3 regions of the Exiguobacterium sp. s149 genome follow, and region 3 is predicted to be linked to each of the others. Evidence: riboswitches for the same ligand, from Rfam matches in the RefSeq annotation. Region 3 holds a riboswitch; each other region holds the start of a gene.

Region 1 (7,438 bases), on a different contig from region 3:
GAAAGGGGTGTTTTTTGCATAGGAGGACTATTCATGACTGACAGACGCTCACATCTACTTAAAACGTTACCACCTCAACATTTCGTCGGACTCGCGAACGAGGTGGCCGAACTCGAACAAGCCGGCCGCGACATCATCCGACTCGGACAAGGGACGCCTGACCTGCCGACGCCTGAGCCGATCTGTGACGCGCTTCAGACGGCGCTCCTCGACGCCTCGACCCATCAATACGGTCCGTTCCGCGGTCAGGCCCGCCTGAAGCAAGCAGTGGCGACGTTCTATTTGAATGAGTATGGAGTCGAACTTGATCCCGAGACAGAAGTAGCGATTCTCATCGGCTCAAAATCAGGTCTCATCACGTTGCCGCAATGCGTACTCGAACCTGGCGACGGGATTTTGCTACCGAATCCCGGCTATCCTGATTACATCTCGGGGGCACGCCTCGCCGGTGCCGTCGTCCGTGACCTCGTCCTCCGGGAAGAGAACGGCTTCTTGCCGGACTATGAGACGCTCGATACGCAAGAGGCAAGACTCATGTATTTAAACTACCCGAGCAATCCGACCGGAGCCGTCGCCTCACCCGCTTTCTTTGACGATACCGTCCGTTTCGCCCGGGAGCGGGACTTGATGGTCGTCCACGATTTCGCATACGGCAGCATCGGATTCGATGGACATGTCCCGCCGAGTTTCCTGCAGGCGGAAGGGGCGAAAGAAGTGGGCATCGAGGTATATACGATGTCGAAAGCGTTCAACATGTCCGGTTGGCGCGTCGCCTTCGCCGTCGGGAACGCGGACATCATCGAGGCGATCAACACGTATCAGGACCACGTCCACGTCAGCGTGTTCTCGGCCATCCAGGCGGCGGCCGTCGCCGCACTCGAGGCGCCCCGTACTATTCGCGATGACTTGGCACGACTGTACGAGGCACGGCGTGATCGCCTGATCGACGGGTTGAACCGGGCCGGCTGGGCCGTCGAACCGCCGGAAGGCTCGTTCTTCGTCTGGGCGAAAGTGCCTGAGGGTGATGCCAAGTCGTTCTCGCGGAAACTGCTGCATGAAGCCGGTGTCGCCGTCACCCCGGGCTATTTCTTCGGCTCGGAAGGGAACGGATACGTCCGCTTCGGCCTCGTCTCACCGGAACCGAAGATTGACGAGGCCGTCGAACGAATCGAGCGGTTGTTTGCCGCCTATGAGGAGGTGCGGGCATGATTCGTCAGGCCGTCCTTGAATATGACCACGCCGATGACGCGCTCGACCGTCTCGATGACTTAGTCGACGGCCGACGTGCCCACGTCCTGCACGGTCAGAACGGATATGGCATCGTTCGGGAAATCGATCCGGGAATCGCGGACTATCCGGCAACAAGGTTCAGCGGGGAGTGCACGGACTCGGAAGTCGAACGGCTCAAACCGTTTGACGCCGACGTGTTAATCGCCATCGGCGGCGGCAAGCTCGTCGATACGGCCAAACTTGTCGCCTATCAACGGAACGTCCCGCTCATCGTCGTCCCAACGCTCGCCTCCAACTGTGCGGCGTTCACACCGCTCAGCGTCGTCTATCAGGAGGACGGGAGCTACGACCGCTACGACATGTTCCGCGTCGTCATCGAACGGGTCATCGTCGACTCACGGGTCATCTCTCGCTCACCATATGAATACTTCCGGGCAGGTGTCATCGACACGGTCGCGAAGTTTTACGAGGCCCGTTATTTGAGTGGTGACAGCTCAGCTGACGCCGGCGTCAACACCGGACTCGTCTTGGCCGAACAGTGCGGGCGTCTCGTCGAACTTGAATTGAGCGAGCACGCTTTTGAGTCGTATAGTGACGACGTCCGCTTCGCGGTCGATCACGTGCTCGCCATCGGCGGCGCCGTCGGTGGCTTTGGTGACGCCGGGACACGCGTCGCCGTAGGCCATGCGGTCCATAACTCGCTCAGCCGGTTCGAGTCGACCCACTCATTCTTGCACGGAGACAAGGTCGGCTTCGGCCTAATCGTCCAAGAGCGCTTGCGGCGCTCGGCCGATGCCCCGTATTTGGAAGCCTGGTTGAAACGGTTCGGTGCCCCGACGACGCTCGCGGCGCTCGGGGTCGGGTCGAGCGACATCCCGGTACTGGTCGACTCCGTCATGACGGAGACCGAGCTGCAACAATTGCCGGCACCGCTCGATAAAGATTTTCTGAAAATAATTTTTGAAAATTTACAATTATCTATTTACAATTAAACCAATTAAAAGTAAGATGATAACAACTAAATAGACCGATTGCTTATCAAGAGTGGTGGAGGGACTGGCCCTGTGAAACCCGGCAACCAGATCGTAATGATCATGGTGCTAATTCCAACAGACGAAATCGTCTGGGAGATGAGCGTGTCCGACTTTGACTTGTCGTGCCCGCCACTCTGAATGAGTAGCGGGCTTTCATTTTGGAGGAGGAAAACAAATGAACATCAAACAGAAAACAGTACTTGCAGGAACATCACTACTCGCCGCCATCGCGCTCTCAGCATGCGGACAATCGGACGCAAGTGAGGCGCTCAGCACGGAGTCGCTCACGATCGGCGTCACGGGCGGGCCGCACCAACAGATCGCCGAGAAAGTGAAAGAACTCGCGGCCGAAGACGGACTCGAGCTTGATATCAAGGTGTTCAACGACTACAATACGCCGAACACAGCGCTCGCCGAGGGCAGCCTCGACGTCAACAGCTATCAGACGCTCTCATTCCTCGAACTGCAAAAAGCCGATAAAGACTATAAAATCGACGACGTGTTCAAGACCGTCGCCTTCCCGATGGGTCTCTACTCAGAGAAGTTGACGGACATTAAAGATTTAAAAGAAGGCGACAAGGTCGCTGTCCCGAACGACCCGGCGAACGAGTTGCGGGCGCTACGTCTGTATGAGACAGCGGGACTCATCACGCTGAAGGAAGGCTTGACGGACAAGGCGACGAAACGCGATATTGCCGAGAACCCGCTCAACCTTGAATTCATCGAGCTCGAGGCGTCGCAGCTCCCGACCCAGCTCCCGGAAGTCGCGCTCGCGGCCATCAACACGAACTTCGCGATGGGTGCCGGCCTGTCCATCAACGAGGACGCTTTGTTCCACGAGGACACGGTCGACAACCCGTATCCGAACTACGTCGTCGTCCGCACCGACAACAAGGATGACGAAGTCGTCGCCACGCTCAAATCGTACTATCACTCGGACGAGGTCCGGACGTTCATCGAAGAGACGTTCGACGGCTCGATCGTCCCGGCGTTTTAAGGAGGGCCTATGATCGCACTTAAAGGCATCACGAAGACGTTCACGGTAAATAAAAGTGCCGTCACCGCACTCGACGACGTCTCGCTCACCATCGATAAAGGCGAAATCTTCGGTATCATCGGGCGAAGCGGGGCCGGCAAGAGCACGCTCATCCGTATGATCAACCTGCTCGAACGCCCGACGTCGGGCCAGGTCGAAATCGAAGGACAGGACATCACGAGACTCGACAAACGAGGGCTCTCGAAGCTGCGTCATCGCATCGGGATGATTTTCCAACATTACAACCTGCTGAAGACGGCGACCGTCGAAGAGAACGTCGCCATCCCGCTCCGTCTCGAGGGGCTTGATAAGCGCACGATCCGTGAGCGTGTCGACAAGTATCTCGACATCGTCGGATTGACGGACCATCGGAAACATTACCCGGAGCAATTGTCGGGCGGACAGAAGCAACGTGTCGCCATCGCCCGCGCCCTCGCGCATGAGCCGGACATCTTGCTCAGCGACGAGGCGACGAGCGCGCTCGACCCAGAGACGACCGAGTCGATCCTCGACCTGTTGCTCGACATCAACCGCGAGCTCGGGCTGACGATTTTCCTCATCACCCACGAGATGGAAGTCATCGAGCGCATCTGCGACCGGGTCGCGGTTATCGAGGCCGGCCGGATCATCGAAGAAGGGAACGTGCTCGACGTGTTCTCTGACCCGCAGCATGCGACGACGCGCAAATTCTTGAAAACGAACCTCGATGTCCCGAAAGAGGTCGTCGACGAATTGAGCACGCACGGGACGCTCGTCAACTTGTCGTTCATCGGCCATCAAAGTGAACAGGCCGTGCTCGCCCAATTGACGAAACGGTTCGGCTTACTGCCGAACATCATCGGGGGCGGCATCAAAAAGTTGAAAGGTGGTCTCGTCGGTAATCTGCTCGTCCATTTGGACGGCGATAAGGCCCAGACCGACCAAGCCGTCCGTTTCTTAGAGGCGAGCGGTGTGAAAGTGAAGGAGGTGACGAACCATGCTTCAGTTTTGGGAAAATTGGGGTGACTTGATTTGGACGGGGACGATTCAGACGCTCACGATGACCGGCATCGCGCTCGTCATCTCGACGTTGATCGGACTGCCGCTCGGGACGCTGCTCGTCTTGACGCGACCGCACGGGCGGCTCGCCAACCGTTATTTCTACGGCATCTTGTCGAGCGTCATCAACGTCGTCCGTTCAATCCCATTCATCATTCTCTTATTCTTCATCCTCCCGTTCACCCGCTTCATCATGGGAACGACGATCGGCGTCCAAGGCGTGCTGTTACCGCTAATCGTGTTCACGGCCCCGTATATCGCGCGACTCATGGAGTCGGCGCTGCTCGAGGTCGACCGCGGCGTCGTCGAGGCGTATGAGGCGATGGGCATCTCGACCCGGAAAATCATCTGGTACGTATTGATTCGGGAGGCCCGCTCCTCGATTGTGCTCGGTTTGACGATCGCGACGATCGGTTTGATCGGGGCGACCGCGATGGCCGGACTCGTCGGGGCCGGTGGACTCGGCGATATCGCCTATCAGTACGGGCATCTTCGATTCGAGCCGGAGGTCATGTACGTGACCATCTTCGTCTTGATTCTGCTCGTCCAATCGATTCAATCGTTCGGCAACCGCTTGGCGGCCCGACTCAAGAAGGCATAAGAAAAGAGCTCTGCTTCGGCAGGGCTCTTACTTGTTGTCGAGTAATCGTTTCAATTCGGCGATGCGGTCATGGCGCGGGATGAACGTCCGGATCTCTTTCTCGCTGAACCCGATTTGAATCCGGTTGTCGTCGACGACGATGGGACTTTTTAAAATCTGGGGATGCGACGCCACGAAACTGTACAGCTCACGGAGCGACATCTCGTCGAGTTGATCCGCCGCTTGTTTATACACGCTCTTTTGGACGGACAGCAGGTCGGTCGTCCCGTTCTCGGTGAGGCGGAGCATATCTTTGAACTCGGTGAATGACATCCCTTGGTCGGTCAATTTTTTCTCGATGAACGGGATGTTCTGTTCGCGTAACCAATCGATCGTCTTACGGGAAGAACTGCAGCTTGTATGTGTGAATACGGTGACCGTCACGGCAACCACTTCTCCTTTACGTAAGGTTGGACTTCTTTATTTTCTCTCATACATACGTGACGGACATCGAATATGTTTCAAATCACATATACTTTTTTCGACCAAACAGACAATTTGTCGGTCCTCACTTCGGGTACAAAACGAGAGAGACTACATCTTAGGAGAGGTTCACATGTTTGATTACACGGTCAAGACCGATCAGACGGTCGAAGCGGTCGTCGAGAAACTGAAAACGACGCTCAAAGAGGAAGAGTTCGGGGTGCTTTGGGACTTCAATTTGAGTGAGACGCTCGAAGAGAAAGGTCAAGCGATTGATGGGGACTACCGCATCCTCGAAGTGTGCAATCCAAAAGAAGCGAAAAAAGTCATCACGGCGCACCGGGAAGGCGGTTATTTCCTCCCATGCAAGCTCGCCGTCTTCACGAAAGACGGGTCGACCCATGTCGGGATGCCAAAGCCGACGAAACTGATCGAACTGATCGAGGATGAGTCGCTCCAAGCTGTAGCACGCGATGTCGAGACGAGATTGACCCGAGCCATCGATAAAACTGTGTAACGGTCATTGAACCCGTCCAGGTCGTCGGACGGGTTTTTTCGTGTTCCCTCCTAAAGTAATATAATGGTAAAATTGGTACAAATAAATGGTGAGGGGCGGATGATTTGAAAAAGTTAGTCGGTTTATTTGTACTATCCACAGGCTTATTGGTTGGTTGCGGTGTGGAAAAGCCGGACGTCGTAAACTTGTCTTACGTCGACGCGCATTGGACCGTCAGCAAGTATGCCAAGGAGGAGTTGATTTCCCTTCATTCAGCCGATGAGACGCTTGAAGCCTGTAGCGGTAAGTTGACGACCGAGCTGGAAGGCGACTTGATCGTGTTCGATACGATCGTGGCGAACCGCTATCCGATGACGGACACGGGTGAGGAGTATGCGTTCAAGGCCGTATCATATATGAAAGGGGATGAGAATTATGTGCTTTGTCGTGACATGGCCTCGAACCGCTACTCGGCGGAAGTGATCGAGTCGTTCCCTGACGATGTGGACGTATCAACAGGGACACCGATCGGTCGTTATCCAGTCGTCGGTCCGGCCGATAAGTCCGCCAAAACCGCCTTACGGGATGCCGATGAATTGAACGAGTCAGGCAACCCGATTGAACCGTTCCTCGAAACGCTCGTCGCCTTTTCCCCGGCTCTGTACGGTGAGATTGAAGTAGAAATCGGGGGAATGCCGAGTCCATATCCGTTGTTCTCGTTCGATCCGTCGATGGCCAGCATGAAAGATATCAAAGTAGCGATCGGTTACGACACGATTACTGAGAAACCGTATTTGCTGCTCATGTTTGCGGATCTTTATTTCTCGGTGACTCCACTCGAGTCGATGATTGACCAAACCGCAGAAGGGCTTACATATGAAGCGTTGAGCGTCGAGCGCATCCCCCTCGAGGCGGAGCTCGTCCCGGACCAGACTTATCCATTGTATGAGTTCACCTATACTCGTGATGGAAAAGTCGTCAATGAGACGATGACGTTCACATACCGCACTTCTGACTTATTATCGACAGCGGAACGAAAGCAGCTCGAGACGCAACCTGACGAAGACTACATGCCACTTGTGGTCGGTCCGCTCGTTTATCTTCATCAACAGCCGTTCAACCCGGAATCTCCGTTGTCATACCCGGTTCTTTTAAAAGCAGCGGGGAACGAGATGGATGACCTCGTCCAAGCGATCAATTCCGCTGAACCGACGAAGCGTCAAGGTGATGAAGGCGACTATCCGCTTTTAACAATCGTCGATGGACACAAGGGACAAGAGTTCGAGGTGACGTATAAACAGCGCTCGAAGAAGCTGGATATTTACGTGACCGACCGCTCGACCGACGAAACGTACAAACTGACGAGCGAAGGGGCCGAGACGTTCTTGTCCTACTTCCCTGACTTGAAGAAGAAATGAGTGGGTTGAATATGAAAAAACGAGCGTTGATGGCATTGTCACTGTTATGGTTGACGGCAGGCTGCTCGGAAGACGTTGACGTCGTCCGCTATGGCCATATCGAGGAGCATTGGCAGGCCGAGC
Region 2 (7,438 bases), on a different contig from region 3:
TTGCGGTTCCTTTACTTTCAACGCCAATTCCACGTTTACCCAAACGTCTGCGGCTGTGTCGACGATGGTTGCCCCCGCATCGACATACTCCATATTTGTGAAGCCGCTACCGACGCCCGCTTCCGTCTCGACGAGGACCTCGTGTCCAAGTTCAGTTAATACGGCTGCACCCATTGGCGTCAATGCGACGCGGTTTTCGTTGTTTTTAATCTCTTTCAATACCCCGATTTTCATGTAAAGTTCCCCTTTCTCTACTGACACAATTTGTTCACACCTTTAGTATAGACCCATCCGAAAACGCTGTCTTTAGCATGGATTCTAAAAGTGATAACGCCCACTTTGTGAAAAAACACAAAGTAGGCGTCAATCGTCTTGGCGGTATTGACCGGCCTTAATGGCGAGATAAACGGCGGCCCGTTCAGGGAGCGAGACTTGTGTGATGTTCGTCAGTTCTTCAATCCGCCGAATCCGGTAGAGCACGGTGTTCGGATGGATGTGAAGATGAGCGGCGACACGCTTGACGTTCCCATCAAAATAGAAATACCATTCGAGCGTCGTGACGAGCTCGGTGTGATGCGTGACGTCATACGCCTGTAGGCGCTCGATGGTCGGATGCGTCTCGAGACGAAGCCCGATGCGTCGGGCCAAATCGGGAACGAGCTGATAAATTCCGATCTGTTCGAACGTGCGCGATGTCGCAAGCTCATACGGGAACTTTCGGCGAAGCGACGTAACGCGTCGTGCTTCTTCCATCGCCGCATAGAGCATATCGCTCTCAAAAAAGCGTCGACTGATGCCAAGACGCGGCTCCGCTTCAATGAACTTGTCTCGGAGCTGACTTTCAAAACGGTCAGCCCACTGTAAGAGCGCCGCTTCTTCCTCGGCCAAGTCCGATTTCATATAATGCCAGACGAGTAGTTGCTGGCCATCGATAGCGTGCAGGACGACTTCAATCGCTTGCTGGGTCGCTAATACATAAAACAGTCGTTCCGCCAGTTGTGGGGTGACCGGCTGGGCACATTCAATTACGGTGAGGCGGCTGGCGACGGCAATCGGTGCGAGCTCATTCAAGCGGTCGCGGTGGGGTGGCGATAAGACGGGAGTGGCCAGCACTTCTAAAAAGAAGCGTTCCAATTCGGCATCGATGCGCCGCTCGTGCATCGCGATGGTCATCAGTAGCTTTTTGGCGATGTTCGCTCCTTCTTGTAGGACGGTGAGTTCTTGTTCCGAGAACGGCGTCGTTCGGGCCAGGCTCCAAATGTAACCGAGCACGTCACCTTGTTGTTTGATGACGACGGCTGCTCGTTCGCCTAGTCCGACAGCCATTCGAGCAGGGATGACGACCGGTTCGTCACGGTCAATCACTTCTTGAAGAATCCCGCTTTCCCATAAGTCCTCGATGACCGCCTCCGGGACACGGCGGCCGATAATCGTCGCGATACGTGCCGGATCGGTCGAGTCGGGATGGGTGCTATAGGCCAGTAACTGATGGTGTCGGTTTTCAATCGTGATGGGGGCCCGAATCGCTTGTCCGATTGCTTCGGCGAGCGTATCGAGCGACTCATAAGATTTCTGCAAAAAAGGCATGTCGATTCCTCCTCTCTTTCACTATACCGTCTCTGTTGTGAAAGTTCACAAAAAGATGGTGAGTTTTTAGAAGGAGGAACGACATGCCTGCATCATTCACATTAAATTGGGAAAAACAGTCCGACCACGAGACCGAGCAAGGCACCGACGATGACTTGGAACGGGGTATGACCGACCAGTTCATTTAAGATGGGCGTCTCGTGCTTGATTCCTTTGAAGTAGTCGTTTAACAAGCGGGCCTGGAATCCGACCGCCTGACGCACACCGGTCGCATCGTACATGACGATTGTCGCAAAAATCAAGGCGAGCGCGAACATGCTGGAATCGAGCCCTTCGATTCGACCGATGACGGTCGCTAAGGCGACGACGGTCGAAGAGTGGGAACTTGGCATCCCACCCGAGGCAAACATGATTTCTAATTCAAAATCTCGTGTTTTAATGAGTTCGGTTACGAGCTTAGCTGCTTGTGCGATGAACCAAGCGAGCAAGGCGGCGAGTAAAGGTTCGTTAAAGAGCAATCGATTCACTTCCTGTCTGACAATGGTATCTACACTATACCCGATTCTGTCATCGGCTAGACGTAAAGTTTCTGTCAAAAAAGCACCCCGAGCGTAGGCTCGAAGTGCTTTCTGGTCGATTTTTGTTACCCGACGACGCCTTCAGTCTCCTGAAGTTTGTCCGCGATATTCTCGATGATATAGCGGTTGCGTGGATGCTCCTGGCACTCTTTCGAGCATGAACGCATTTGTTTTGGTTCACACTCTTCACAACAGAAGTGTTGGGCATTACACACCGGGTTGGCACAATTAACGTAGCGGACCGTCTTCGTTCCGCAGTGCATGCACTCCGAAACAACGGACGGGTTGACCGTGTTGACCGGGACGTTGATGCGCTCGTCAAAGACGTAAAGCTCACCTTCCCAGTCCTCGCCTTTCGTGGCTTCGTCTTTGCCGTACATGGCGACGCCGCCTTTAAGGTGGAAAATGTTGTCGTGACCTTGGTCACGCATATATGCGGTAAATTTCTCGCAACGGACGCCTCCGGTACAGTACGTGAGTAACGTTTTCCCTTCGTAGAGGTCCTTGTTCTCTTCGAGCCAATCTGGCATGTAACGAGAAGCCTCTACATCGATTTTGATCGCGTTTTTAAAGTGACCAAGATCGTACTCGTAGTTGTTACGAACGTCGAGGATGACGACATCGTCGCGATTCATCATCTCTTTCCATTCTGCCGGTTCGAGGTATGCACCGTGCTGTTTAGGCACGTCGAACTCACCATCAAAGCGCCACGTCACAAGCTCTTTCTTATGACGGACAAAAATTTTCGAGAACGCATGCTCTTCGACTTCATCGATTTTGAACTCGATGTCGCTGAATAGCGGGTTCGCTTTCAAGTCGTTCATGTATTGCTCGGTCTGTTCCCAAGTCCCAGAGCACGTCCCGTTGATTCCTTCGGAAGAAATCAAGATGCGTCCTTTGATGCCGAGATCCTTGCAATACTTGAGGTGCTCTTGTGTGAGCGTTTCTGGGTCTTCGATATTGACGTACTTATAGTACAGCAAGACCCGCATTGGTTTTGTTTCCATGTGTGTTACTCCCCTGTGTTCAGTTTTTTGCAGGAAAACGAACGTTGGGTTGTGTCGTTCGACGAACGGACTTGCCTGCAACCACAAGTCCATATTATATGATAGATATCACAGCGGAATTTCGCAAATACTTTTTATTTTTTTACGGCGGTGGGCAGGGGGATGCGTCTTCCTGAGCGAAATCGGGTAAAAAGGAATAACGAAAGTTGAAGGTGGAAACTGACATGCTGACATCACTCCAACAATATATTTTAAACTTGATTGAATGGCTACAAGGACTTCCAGGCGGACCTTGGGCAGGACTTGGGGCACCGTTCCTGGAGGCGATCTTTCCATTTCTCCCACTCGTCCTCATCATCTCGGCGAACGCAGCGACATATGGATTTTTGCTTGGGACGTTACTGTCTTGGATCGGGAGTTTGCTCGGAACAATTCTTGTGTTTGTAGCTGTTCGCTACGTGTTCCGAAAGCCGATGACGCGGTGGCTCGAGAGACATAAGCAAGGCGTCTATTGGCTCGAACGCATCAAGCACATGAGTCCGGTCTCACTCGGGTTTCTGTACTCGCTCCCGTTTATTCCGGTCAGCTTGATCACATACTTACTCGCGCTCATTCAAATGCCGCTCCGTACGTTCATCATGGCGGCCGGGTTCGGCAAGTTGCTCGTCGTCTTGATTTTCTCTGTCATTGGCGACCAGTGGGAAGAGTTTATCCAAAGCCCGTTCCGATTATCGATGCTCGTCTTATTACTGATTGTCCTATGGGCCATCAGCCGTGGACTCGAAGAACTGCTTAAACGGCGTGCCTTCAGAAAACGGAACGAGCAGCTGAAACGTGAACTTGAAGCGAAACGACAAACGACCTTGTGAAGCGACTGCTTCACAAGGTCGTTTTCGTTAAGCGCGTTTTTTGAAACGCGGGAAGTTGAAGGCGATGGCCAATCCTCCGCAAATGAACAACAAGAACGGATAGAACATATACGGAACGAGCGCCGGTGACGCTGTGTTCGTCAGTTCGGCCGCAATGAGAAGCTGTGCCCCATAAGGCAACAGACCTTGGACCCCACACGAGAAGATATCGAGTACACTCGCTGACTTTTTACGTTCGATGTCATAATCGTCGGCGATGTTCGCGGCGAGCGGACCAGCCACGAGAATCGAAATCGTGTTGTTCGCCGTCGCGACGTTTGTCGCACTGACGAGCCCGGCGATGCTCCACTCCGCGCCGGCCCGTCTTTTAATTCGGGACGTGAGCGCGTCACGCAAGTACGTGAGTCCGCCGTTATGCGAGATGAGTCCGACGAGCCCACCCATGAGCAATGTCAGGAGTGAAATCTCGGCCATGCCCATCATGCCGTCCGCCATGGCGGTGACGTACGTGGTGACGGCTAGACTGCCGTCCAACAGACCGATGATGCCGGTCAGGGCGATGCCGCCGAGCAAGACGAGGATGACGTTCATTCCCGTCAAGGCGAGCACGATGACCGCAAGGTACGGAATCAGCTTATACCATTCAAACGCTGCCGGCTCGATGGTCGATTCACCGCTCGATAAGACGGCGAGCAAAATCGTTGTGATGACGGCTGCCGGCAAGACGATCCAAAAGTTAGTCCGGAACTTGTCGCGCATGTTCGTCCGTTGGGTGCGGACGGCTGCAATCGTCGTGTCCGAAATGAACGACAAGTTATCACCGAACATGGCACCGCCAACGACGGCCGCTGCTGCGATGGCGATATTGACGCCGCTCTCCTCATGGATGCCGAGGGCGATCGGCGCCAGTGCGGCAATCGTCCCGGTCGATGTGCCCATCGCCATTGAGATGAAAGCCGCGATGACGAACAGGCCGCTCAAGAGGAGCGAAGGCGGTAATAACGTCAATGCCGCATTGACGGTCGCATCAATCGCCCCGATTGCTTCTGCGACGCTTGAAAACGCGCCGGCGAGCAAGAAGATGAACACCATGATCAAGATGCTTGGGTTGCCGGCGCCTTGGGCGACACGTTCGACCGTCTGGGTGACGCTTCCTTTCGTCATCATCGCCGCGACGATGACGGCAATCAAGGCCGCAATCAAGACGGGAAATTTATAAAAATCGTCATAGTAGATGCCTGCCCCGATAAAGAAGACGAGGAAGACGAGTAAGGGCAAGAGCGCCCATTTGTTAGCTGTTGGTTGTTCCAATCGATTCACCTCATTCATAAAAATAAAAAGAGAGCCTTCTGAAAAAAGGCTCTCTCTACAAGAAACACTTTTTTCATCTTTCGAGCAGACCGCTCGCTGGATTTGGCACAGGTTACCCGCTGCCGAGACGTCATCGGGCCAGTCCCTCAGTCTCTCTTGATAAAAAAGTTGTGATATTTAGTTATAAGACACGTTCCCTAACGTACCTGTTTCAAATCTGCTTGTCAATAGCAAACCCCCACGCGATGCACGTGGGGGCGAGTCAGGACGTCAAAAAATTGTAATGGGCGACGCGGTTGCGTCCTGCGTACTTCCCGCCGACGTAAAGCGCTCGGTCGGCGTTGCGAATCGTATCGTCTAGTCGTTTGTCACCGAACGCTTGAATCGTATCGACGCCGATTGAGGCGGTCACTGGGATATCGATTCCGTCGACGTGGAATGGTTTGGTTTCGATTTGTTGACGGATGCGCTCGGCAATCTCGACGGCGGCTTCGACATCGCATCGGTTCAACAGCAAGATGAACTCCTCGCCGCCATAACGGGCTGCGAAATCATCGGTGCGGAGCACTTGGCGGATGCGGCGACCAAACTCTTGGAGCACGCTGTCTCCGACTTGATGACCGTGCGTGTCGTTGATTTTTTTGAAGAAGTCGATATCGAGCATTGCGACGGAAATCGGATACATCGAGCCGTCCGAGATTTGTTGAATCCCGTATTCATAAAAAGCCCGTGCATTGGCAAGCAACGTCAAGCTGTCCGTCCGGCTCTCGGTATAGAGGCGGTCGCGTTCATGACAACGACTGATCGTTCGATTGAACGATTTGAGCAGTTTGACAATCTCACGTTGAATGATGGGCGGATAGCCATAGACGTGCTCGCCGGTCATGACGAGCCACGTGCGGATGCCTTCGATTTCCTCGGAACGGACCGAGATGAAGCTATGATAGTCTTCATCGAACTCGTTCGATAACGGGGCGTCCCATTCAAAGCGCATCTCATACTCGACCGAGGCTTCGTTCGGATAGGTTGCATCGAGTAAATCAAAGACGACGTGGCGATCGATCGGCTGGCGCGTCTTTAAATCAAAGTAAAGTGTGCGGTCGAACAGTTTGAACTCGACGAACCCTTCGTCGTACTCGTTGAGTCGTTCACATTGACTGAGGAACACCTCAATCGCTTGCGCCTCGCTTTGTGACAACGACACGGCTTCTTTTGCCTCATCATATTGTTCAATCAACGATTTGAAGGCGTCTTGCCGACCTTTCTGGATGATGAGCCGCTTAATAAAGAAGGTGAGTGCGGCGGCGATACTGCTGACGACAAGCAAGTTCGTCTCACGGAAGAGCGAGGCTGCTAAAATGAAGACGAGACTGACGATATACGTGTAAAACGCGATGTTTAGAAAGTCGCGGACCGGGATATCGACACGGAACCACCAACCGACTTGATACTTTTGTACGACCGTGTTTAAGATGATGGCCACAATCAAGCCGGCAAGCGGCAGAAACGAATCTTGGGAATAAAAACCGAGACCGGTCACACCACCGAGTGCCAAGTAGACGCTGGCCGGGATGGCGATTTCCAAAAACGACGTGATGGCGTTCCACGGATACGTAAAACGGAACCGTCGAAGCGCGACGCGCGGTTTCAAGTTGACGAACTGGAAGACGAGTAGTCCAATCTGATTGACGAACAGCGCTGTCTCAAAATCAAAGAATAAAAAAATAATTAAGACGATACTTTCTGAAAAGGTAAAGTAGACGCCTTTCCGTTCAATGGAGTCCATTTGAAAAGTAATGACGAGCAACGCAATCAAGATGAACGGTAACGGCTCGATGGCCGGCATGTTTAATACGCCTGTAGCGAACAAGATGAGGGTCAAACTGAATAGCATACTCCAAATACTCCAACCGAGGACGGACATCTTGCGGAAATGGTTCATGGTTCCCTCCTATGTGGGAAAAATTCAATTATGTATGGTAGAAGATTCGGCACAATCACGCCCGAGTCCTGCCTATCCACCATAATGGCGGAATTCTAGCATTGAGTCTATATGAAATATCCTCTATAATGAAATTGCTTTTCA
Region 3 (7,438 bases):
GAGGTAAACTAGTAGGGGACAACACTTTTAAGGGGGAACTAGCATGCAAAGCATCCATGCAACTGAATTACGCGAAAAGCTCGAGAACGGCGAATCGCTCCATATTATCGACGTGCGCGAACAAGACGAGTACGATGCGGGCCACATCCCGCACGTGCCGCTCTATCCGCTGTCTGAATTCCCAGAGGTGGCGGACAAGCTCGCAAAAGACAACGTCTATTACATTATTTGCCGTTCAGGCGGGCGCAGTCAGACGGCGGGTGACTATTTGGAGTCGGAAGGCTATAAGGTCGTCAACGTCGAAGGTGGCATGCTCGCATGGGACGGCGACATCGAGGCGTGATGCTCGACAATCCATGGGTCGTCATTCCGCTGTTGATCGCGCTCTATTTGACCGTCTATACGTTCGTCAAACGAGTCGATAGCGATAAATGGCGGCTCGTCTGGGCCGTCTGGCTCATCGTCATCGTCATGTTGTTGACGATTCGGCTCGTCCAAAGTCTATAGAAAAACGAGTGAGGCCCGTAAAGGCTTCACTCGTTTTTTAGTTGTCGCGCTTATCGAAAGTGATTGAAGCGATCGCATCGTGTTGGTGAATCGACTCTTCGTTGCGACATTCAACGAAGAAATTGACGACTTGTTTCATTTCGTACAAATCAGCTGCGATCAAGCGGACCATATCTTCCACGAAACGTGGGTTTTCATACGCGATTTCCGTCGCACGTTTTTCATCCGGACGTTTGAGGACAGGATGAAGCGGAGCCGATGCGTTCGACTCGGCTGCCTCAAGAAGTGCGAGACGCCAGTCAAAGCCGTCAAGTGATGCTTCGTCGAGACCGGCTTCGATTGTAATGTAACCACGTTGGTTGTGGGCGCTGTACTCGCTGATTTCTTTCGAGCATGGGCAAAGTGTCGTCACGTTGATGACGAGACCGACTGTCACGCTAGCCATGCCTGTCTCGAGGTTGTACGTCACGTTGTGCATGACGTCCGCGTTCATGAGACCGCTGAGACCTGTGGCTGGTGCTTTCCGGCTGAAGAACCATGGGTAACGGACCGTCAATTGGCCTTCCGTCTGTTCCATACGCTCGGCGAGTTCTTGTGCGAACTCGATGAGCGAGCGGTTCGATAACGTCCAACCTTCTGTGTGGTACGCGTCGAGCTGTTCAGTGAGACGTGACATGTTGATGCCTTTACGGTCTTGGACGAGCGAAGTCGTCAACTCGAACGTGGCGACCGTCGCTTGGATGCCGTCTGGCGTCTCAATGTTGACAGGGTGTTTGACGTTTGAGATGCCGACGCTGTCGAGCGCGAACAAGAAGTTTTTAGGTGTATTTTGTAGATCGACCATTTGTTCTTTTTCAGTCGGCTTCGTGCCTTTGATGGGCGGGACCGAACCGAATAATTTATGTCGTTCTGCTTTAGTAGGTAAAGCGACATGGCTTGTAGACATAATCGGATTCTCCTTTTTTGAGAGGGCAAATGACTGCCACTCGTTCTTGTTAGGATTTTATCACGAAATGTACATCAACCGGGTACCATTTTGCTCTCTGAACATGCTTTGAACGTGCTCGTGAATAAAAAAACTTCAGCAATTGAAGAAAAGAAGATTGATTTCGATATGAATCGGGAATAAAATGTTCCTGTGAACTTAAAAAATAGATCACTGTTAAATATGAAGGAACACAACAAAAAAAGGGGATGTTTTTAATGGATTGGCAGTTAATTCTGCAGTACGCCTGGATCATCGTCGTACTCGTCGGTCTAGAAGGGCTACTTTCTGCAGACAACGCACTCGTCTTGGCGGTCATGGTCAAGCACTTGCCGCGGACAGAACAGAAGAAGGCACTATTCTATGGCTTGCTTGGAGCGTTCGTTTTCCGCTTCATCGCATTGTTCTTGATTTCATTCTTAATCAACGTCTGGCAAGTCCAGGCGCTCGGTGCGCTTTACCTGATTGGAATGAGTGCACGACATCTGTATATGACCTATAAGGCACGTAAGGTGGAGCCGAAACAAGATCTCGCCGCTGAGGCGAAAGAAGAGACGGCTGTCACAGAGAAGCCGGTCACGAAGAAAGAGTTCTGGTTGACGGTTGCGAAAGTCGAGTTTGCTGATATCGCCTTCGCGGTCGATTCGATTCTCGCAGCGGTCGCGCTCGCGGTCAGCTTGCCGCCGCTCGGTCTCGGTGAAATCGGTGGGATCGACTCTGGTCAGTTCTTCGTCGTCTTGACAGGTGGACTCATCGGGGTCATCTTGATGCGTTTCGCTGCTCGAATTTTCGTCAAGCTGTTGCATCAACGTCCGACACTTGAGACAGCCGCCTTCATCATCGTCGGCTGGGTCGGTGTGAAGTTGACGGTGCTCGTCCTTGAACACCCTGGCTTCAAGGAATTGATTGCCGGTACACCGTTCGCGTTCATGGGTCTTCCGGACGGCTTCGTCCACTCGACGGCGTGGACCGTGTTCTTCTGGTCGGTCATGGTCGGTATCGCGGTATGGGGTTGGTTCTCTTCAAAACCGACAGCCGCTGCCAAACATTAAAAAAATGGTCTCTCGCCTTTGAGCGAGAGACCATTTTTCATGCGGTCACGTCTTGTTTCTCGTAAATCGGCACCCAGCCCTCTGTCGTCACGAAGATGCGGACGGCGACGACTTTGCGGTCGTCTTGGAGCGTGAAGTAGTGGCGCGTGTTCACCGGCACCGAGATGAGGTCGCCGGGGTTGAGCTCGATGTTGAAGTAGCCACGCTCGGCGTCATCGATGGCGAAGATGCCATGGCCGCTGACGATGAAGCGGACCTCGTCATCCGTATGATGGTGCTCCTTTTGGAAGTTGACGAGCAATTCGTCCAAGTTCGGCGTCGCGTCTGACAATGAGATGACGTCTGCCGTCTCATAGCCGCGGCGCTCCGATACATCACGAATCTCGTCACGGAACGTCGACAAGATCGCTTGTTTGTCCTCGTCCGTCAACTGATAGTTCTCTTGCAGGTTTTCCGGGAGCTTTGTGATGTCCCACTGCTCATATAAAATCCCGCGAGACTCTAAAAAGGCGCTCACTTCAGTTTGATCGACGTAACGCTCTTCGGTTTGTTGGAAATAGACAGTTGCCATGGTTGGTTCCTCCTTATGAATGGACGCCTAGGGCGCGTAGTTTTAATGTATAGCTGAACAAGAACTCGTAAGCCTCTAAATAGCGTTTGGCCGCGGCCGGGGTCTCGCCCCAGACGGTGATGCCGTGATTGCGAATGAGGACGGCACCGGCGTTTGCGTGAATGTGAGGGGCGAAAGCGGCCGCAAGAGTCGGAATGTCCGCATGGTTCTCGATAATCGGTACGCGGACGACCGCATCCTCGTCCCAGAAGCCGAGCGCTTTGATGATTTCTTGACCGGTGAAGACGACTTCGCCGGTGGCGGCATGGAGCTCGGAGATGACATTATTGTCGACCGTATGGACATGGAGCGAACACGTCGCATCCGTCCGATTGAACACTTCGACATGTAGCAGCGTCTCGGCGGATGGTTTTCCTGTCTGTTCGCCGATTAAGCGTCCGCCCGCATCGACATGAACAAAGTCGTCTGGCGTTCGTTTCCGTTTATCGCGTCCACTCGCCGTGACGAGAAATTCGAGCGGGTCGTCAGAGACGCGAATCGCCAAATTCCCACTCGTTCCGGGGAACCAGTCGCGGGCGGCGAGTTCGTCTTTAATCTCGGCCAGTTCAAGCCAACGTGCCGTAAGGCTCATACGGCCACCTCCTTCAAATGATGGGTGATGTCGTCAAACGTCTCGAACGGGGCGTAACGGATGCCTGCGTCTTCGCAGAGCGTGATGAGTTGACCTCGGGCGTAGACGAAGTCGGCACGCTTCGCGACCTCGAAGTCGGTCACCGAGTCGCCGATGACGATTAAGCGGTCGGCGGGATTGACGATGCGGCGAGCGAGCGTCGGCTTGCAACAGCCGCAATCGTTCGTGCACTGTTCGTCGCAAGCGTGCGACCACGTGACGGTTACCGTCTCAGCAGAGAAGTCGGCGACGTTGCAGTAGATATGCTCGGGGTCGACGTGGCCTGCTAAAATTGGATGGACGAAAAAGTCCATCCCGCCGCTGACGACGTCAAACTTCCAGCCGTGGGCCCGAACTTGTTCTAAAAATGCCGGGAACCCTTGGCGGAGCGTGATCCGCTCCAACAAATAATCACGGTAAGCCGGGGCAGCCGCGCTCGGCAATAGTTGAAACAGTTGACCGACGCCGGAGCGGATTGAAATCCGTTGCTCGAGGACCGCATCTTTCAACTCGACCCAAGCCGGCGGGGCGAACGCTTTCATCAAGGCGATGATATTGTCTTCCGCCGTGATCGTCCCGTCGAAGTCGCACAGGATATGGATCGTCATCGCGACGCCCACGCCTTCAACGCGGTATCGAGCTCGTCCGTCTGTCCTTCGGTTTGATCGAGGACGTGAGCGATGGCTTGTCGGAAAGCACGAGCCCCGGCGGCTGCGCCATCCGGGTGTCCGTGAATGCCACCGCCGGCGTTGATGACGACATCTGTCCCGAAATCACGAATGATATCCGCGACGAGTCCCGGATGAATCCCGGCTGATGGGACCGGTAAAATCGGTTTCGACCAATGCGGTTCGGCGCTCTGGTCACGAATCGCGAACGCCTCGTCACGCGGTGTCGCGAGGGAGCCATACGGAGACGGGAAGAGCGTCAAATCGGCCCCGGCGAGGCGTGGGAGTTTACCGAGTAAGAGCGAATGACTGATGGACCCGGTCAAGGCGCCGGCAAAGGCCGGGTGAGCCAAAATCGGCACACGGATGTCTGGGTCGTTCGCAAGTTCGCGCAGTGCGTCAAGACCGTACGTATAGACGTTGAATAGAAGCGCCGTCGCACCGGCCTCAATCAGCCGGAGTGCCTGGTCGCGCAGAGCGAACACAGGACCGCTCAACGTGATGGCATAGAGGACACGCTTCCCGGTCGCCTCAAAGTGCGCTTGAATGACGGCCGCTCCGATGCGGGCCCGTTCGAGCGATGGGGTGAGCGGGTTGTCGTATAAAATTTCGTCGTCTTTGACGATATCGATGCCTCCGGCAAACTGATCGCGGAGTTGCTGCTCGAGAAACGCGAGGTCACGGCCGATGACACCTTTGAAGATGCTCATGACGAGCGGGCGATCATGGACACCGAGCAAATCGCGAATCCCTTCGACGCCGAACTTGGCGCCTTTGAAATGAGGCGCGAGCGTCTCGGGCAACGTCAAATCGATTAACCGGATTGAATCGTCGAGGGACAGTTTCCCGAACGTCGTCGTCAAGATGGATGATAAGTCAGGGCTGACATTATGTAACGGGTAGCGGATCGTGAAGCGGCTCGTCGTATCCGTATGTGTGGTCGACACGACCTCACCCCGGTACGCCTGTAACTGCTCTTGCTCTAAGTGAGGCAGCTCCGTCCAAGTACCGACGGTCAGCTCGAGGGCGATTTTGTCGGCGACGGTCGCGACCGCGTCCGTTCGTTTGATTTCATATGTGGCAGTGATACTCATATGGTTCCTCCTTCCAGGCAAACAAAAAATGACCCCATGCCGAGGCAAGAGGTCATCATAAAAAATGAACTCTTATCTCTCAGCTTTCGCTGCAAGAATTAGCACCGTGCCATCTCTGGTCGGTTGCTGCGACATCATCGGGCTCGTCCCTCCGTCTGCTCTTGATAAGAATGTGATTTGAAGTTGTGAAATTTAATTGAATTTTTGCACAGAATCGTCACGTCGTCAATTCCTTTTTTTCCAAAAAAAATATTTTGGGGAGTTGTTTCCATATATGCACAAAAAAAGACGGAGGTGCACGGAGAAAATGACGTTGACAATTGTGACGTCAAGTCCGTAATATTCATCACATAAGTTCACCGAATCGAATAAACCACTCTTATCGCGAGTTGGCAGAGGGAATTGGCCCGATGACGCCGCAGCAACCGACCACTAGGCACGGTGCTACATCCACCAGACGAATGTCTGACAGATGAGAGGAACAACCATTTTGGCTGTGCCTCTTTCTCGCGGAGAAAGGGGCTTTTTTTGTGGGCAACTTACAGGAAGGGGAAAACATCATGTCATATCAACCATTTACAGAACAGACCGTCGTCGAGCACGTCCGTCAACTAGGATACTTGCAAGAAGGAATCGCCGAGTGTGAGGAAATCGGGGACGGTAACTTGAATCTCGTGTTTCGGATTCGCCAAGGCGAACAGCGCCTAATCGTCAAACAGGCGCTCCCATACGCCAAAGTTGTCGGCGAGAGCTGGCCGCTTACGCTCGAACGGGCATGGATTGAACAGTTGGCACTCCGTGAGTTTGCGAACGTGGCGCCGCGTTTCGTCCCGGACGTCCTCGGCAGCGACCGGACGCTCGCCTACACGATTTTAGAAGATCTGTCTGATTATGAGATTGTCCGCACCGGTTATTTGAAGGGGGAGAGCTATCCGGAACTCGCGCGTCATGTCGGTGAATTTTTAGGAGAGACGCTGTTCGCGACGTCGGATTATGCGGCCGGACCAATTGCGAAGAAGCGGATTGAACGTGACTATTACAATCCGGAACTGTGTGACATCACCGAGAAGCTCATCTTCACCGACCCGTTCAAAGACGCAGAGTCGAACAACATCGAGGCGGCGCTTCGAAAAGATGTCGAACGCCTTTGGCAAGACCAGGCGCTGAAGGTCGAGGTGACGAAACTGAAAGTCGGATTTGTCACGAAACATGAGGCGCTTCTGCACGGTGACCTACATACGGGCAGCATCTTCGCGACCCAACAAGAGACGAAAATCATCGATCCAGAGTTCGCATTTTACGGACCGTTCGGCTTCGACCTGGGCCAAATCATCGCCCATTTGACGCTGTCGACGTTCTATGACCCGTTCAAACGCTTCGAACGTTTCACAGACGTCTTGACGGTGTGGGAGACGTTTGAGAAGACGTTCCGGGCCAACTTTGAGCGCGCCGTCGAACCGTTCAACACGGACGGTTTTGTCGACGAGTTGTTGCGGACGATCTTCAGCGACACGATCGGCTACGCCGGTTGCGAACTCATTCGCCGTGCCGTCGGACTCGCCGGTGTCGCCGATCTCGAGACGTTGCCGGAAGCGACGCGGCTCGAACGAAAACGTGACGCGCTTGCCCTCGGGACGGCGCTCATCAAAGAACGCCACAGCGTCGAATCGATTGACGACTTGGTGACGCTTTTGTCGGGGGTGCGCGTATGACGGTCCAAAACATCCGCTTTAATTCGCAAACGGACGAACTCATCCTATTGGATCAGACGTTGTTGCCGCACGAAGAGCGTTACGTGACAATCGAGACGCTTGAACAGGCCGAACATGCCATCGAGACGCTCCAAGTCCGCGGCGCCCCGGCCATCGCTTATTTCGGAGCGTTCGTCCTC

The links. Region 3 has a riboswitch for S-adenosylmethionine ahead of mtnK (S-methyl-5-thioribose kinase). Riboswitches for the same ligand answer to the same signal wherever they lie in the genome.
Region 1: another riboswitch for S-adenosylmethionine. It lies ahead of KNP81_RS11360 (MetQ/NlpA family ABC transporter substrate-binding protein); the one in region 3 lies ahead of mtnK (S-methyl-5-thioribose kinase).
Region 2: another riboswitch for S-adenosylmethionine. It lies ahead of KNP81_RS03435 (Na+/H+ antiporter NhaC family protein); the one in region 3 lies ahead of mtnK (S-methyl-5-thioribose kinase).

What each region holds. Positions count from the first base shown of each region.
Region 1 is NZ_JACSLZ010000008.1:39,671-47,108, forward strand. Features, by position in the region: gene KNP81_RS11350 (aminotransferase class I/II-fold pyridoxal phosphate-dependent enzyme) at 34-1,209, shown strand; gene KNP81_RS11355 (iron-containing alcohol dehydrogenase) at 1,206-2,222, shown strand; SAM riboswitch class I at 2,263-2,367, shown strand; gene KNP81_RS11360 (MetQ/NlpA family ABC transporter substrate-binding protein) at 2,440-3,261, shown strand; gene KNP81_RS11365 (methionine ABC transporter ATP-binding protein) at 3,271-4,305, shown strand; gene KNP81_RS11370 (methionine ABC transporter permease) at 4,277-4,939, shown strand; gene KNP81_RS11375 (Spx/MgsR family RNA polymerase-binding regulatory protein) at 4,967-5,362, opposite strand; gene KNP81_RS11380 (DUF302 domain-containing protein) at 5,535-5,918, shown strand; gene KNP81_RS11385 (hypothetical protein) at 6,023-7,315, shown strand; gene KNP81_RS11390 (hypothetical protein) at 7,327-7,438, shown strand, end outside.
Region 2 is NZ_JACSLZ010000002.1:51,363-58,800, reverse strand. Features, by position in the region: gene ald (alanine dehydrogenase) at 1-234, opposite strand, end outside; gene KNP81_RS03455 (PucR family transcriptional regulator) at 364-1,587, opposite strand; gene KNP81_RS03450 (divergent PAP2 family protein) at 1,689-2,114, opposite strand; gene trhO (oxygen-dependent tRNA uridine(34) hydroxylase TrhO) at 2,231-3,172, opposite strand; gene KNP81_RS03440 (TVP38/TMEM64 family protein) at 3,397-4,041, shown strand; gene KNP81_RS03435 (Na+/H+ antiporter NhaC family protein) at 4,069-5,370, opposite strand; SAM riboswitch class I at 5,423-5,518, opposite strand; gene KNP81_RS03430 (GGDEF domain-containing protein) at 5,615-7,294, opposite strand.
Region 3 is NZ_JACSLZ010000003.1:157,586-165,023, forward strand. Features, by position in the region: gene KNP81_RS05805 (DUF2711 family protein) at 1-7, shown strand, start outside; gene KNP81_RS05810 (rhodanese-like domain-containing protein) at 44-343, shown strand; gene KNP81_RS05815 (hypothetical protein) at 319-507, shown strand; gene folE2 (GTP cyclohydrolase FolE2) at 545-1,453, opposite strand; gene KNP81_RS05825 (TerC family protein) at 1,711-2,544, shown strand; gene KNP81_RS05830 (1,2-dihydroxy-3-keto-5-methylthiopentene dioxygenase) at 2,582-3,115, opposite strand; gene KNP81_RS05835 (methylthioribulose 1-phosphate dehydratase) at 3,129-3,746, opposite strand; gene KNP81_RS05840 (2-hydroxy-3-keto-5-methylthiopentenyl-1-phosphate phosphatase) at 3,743-4,393, opposite strand; gene KNP81_RS05845 (2,3-diketo-5-methylthiopentyl-1-phosphate enolase) at 4,390-5,547, opposite strand; SAM riboswitch class I at 5,617-5,718, opposite strand; SAM riboswitch class I at 5,924-6,026, shown strand; gene mtnK (S-methyl-5-thioribose kinase) at 6,108-7,259, shown strand; gene mtnA (S-methyl-5-thioribose-1-phosphate isomerase) at 7,256-7,438, shown strand, end outside.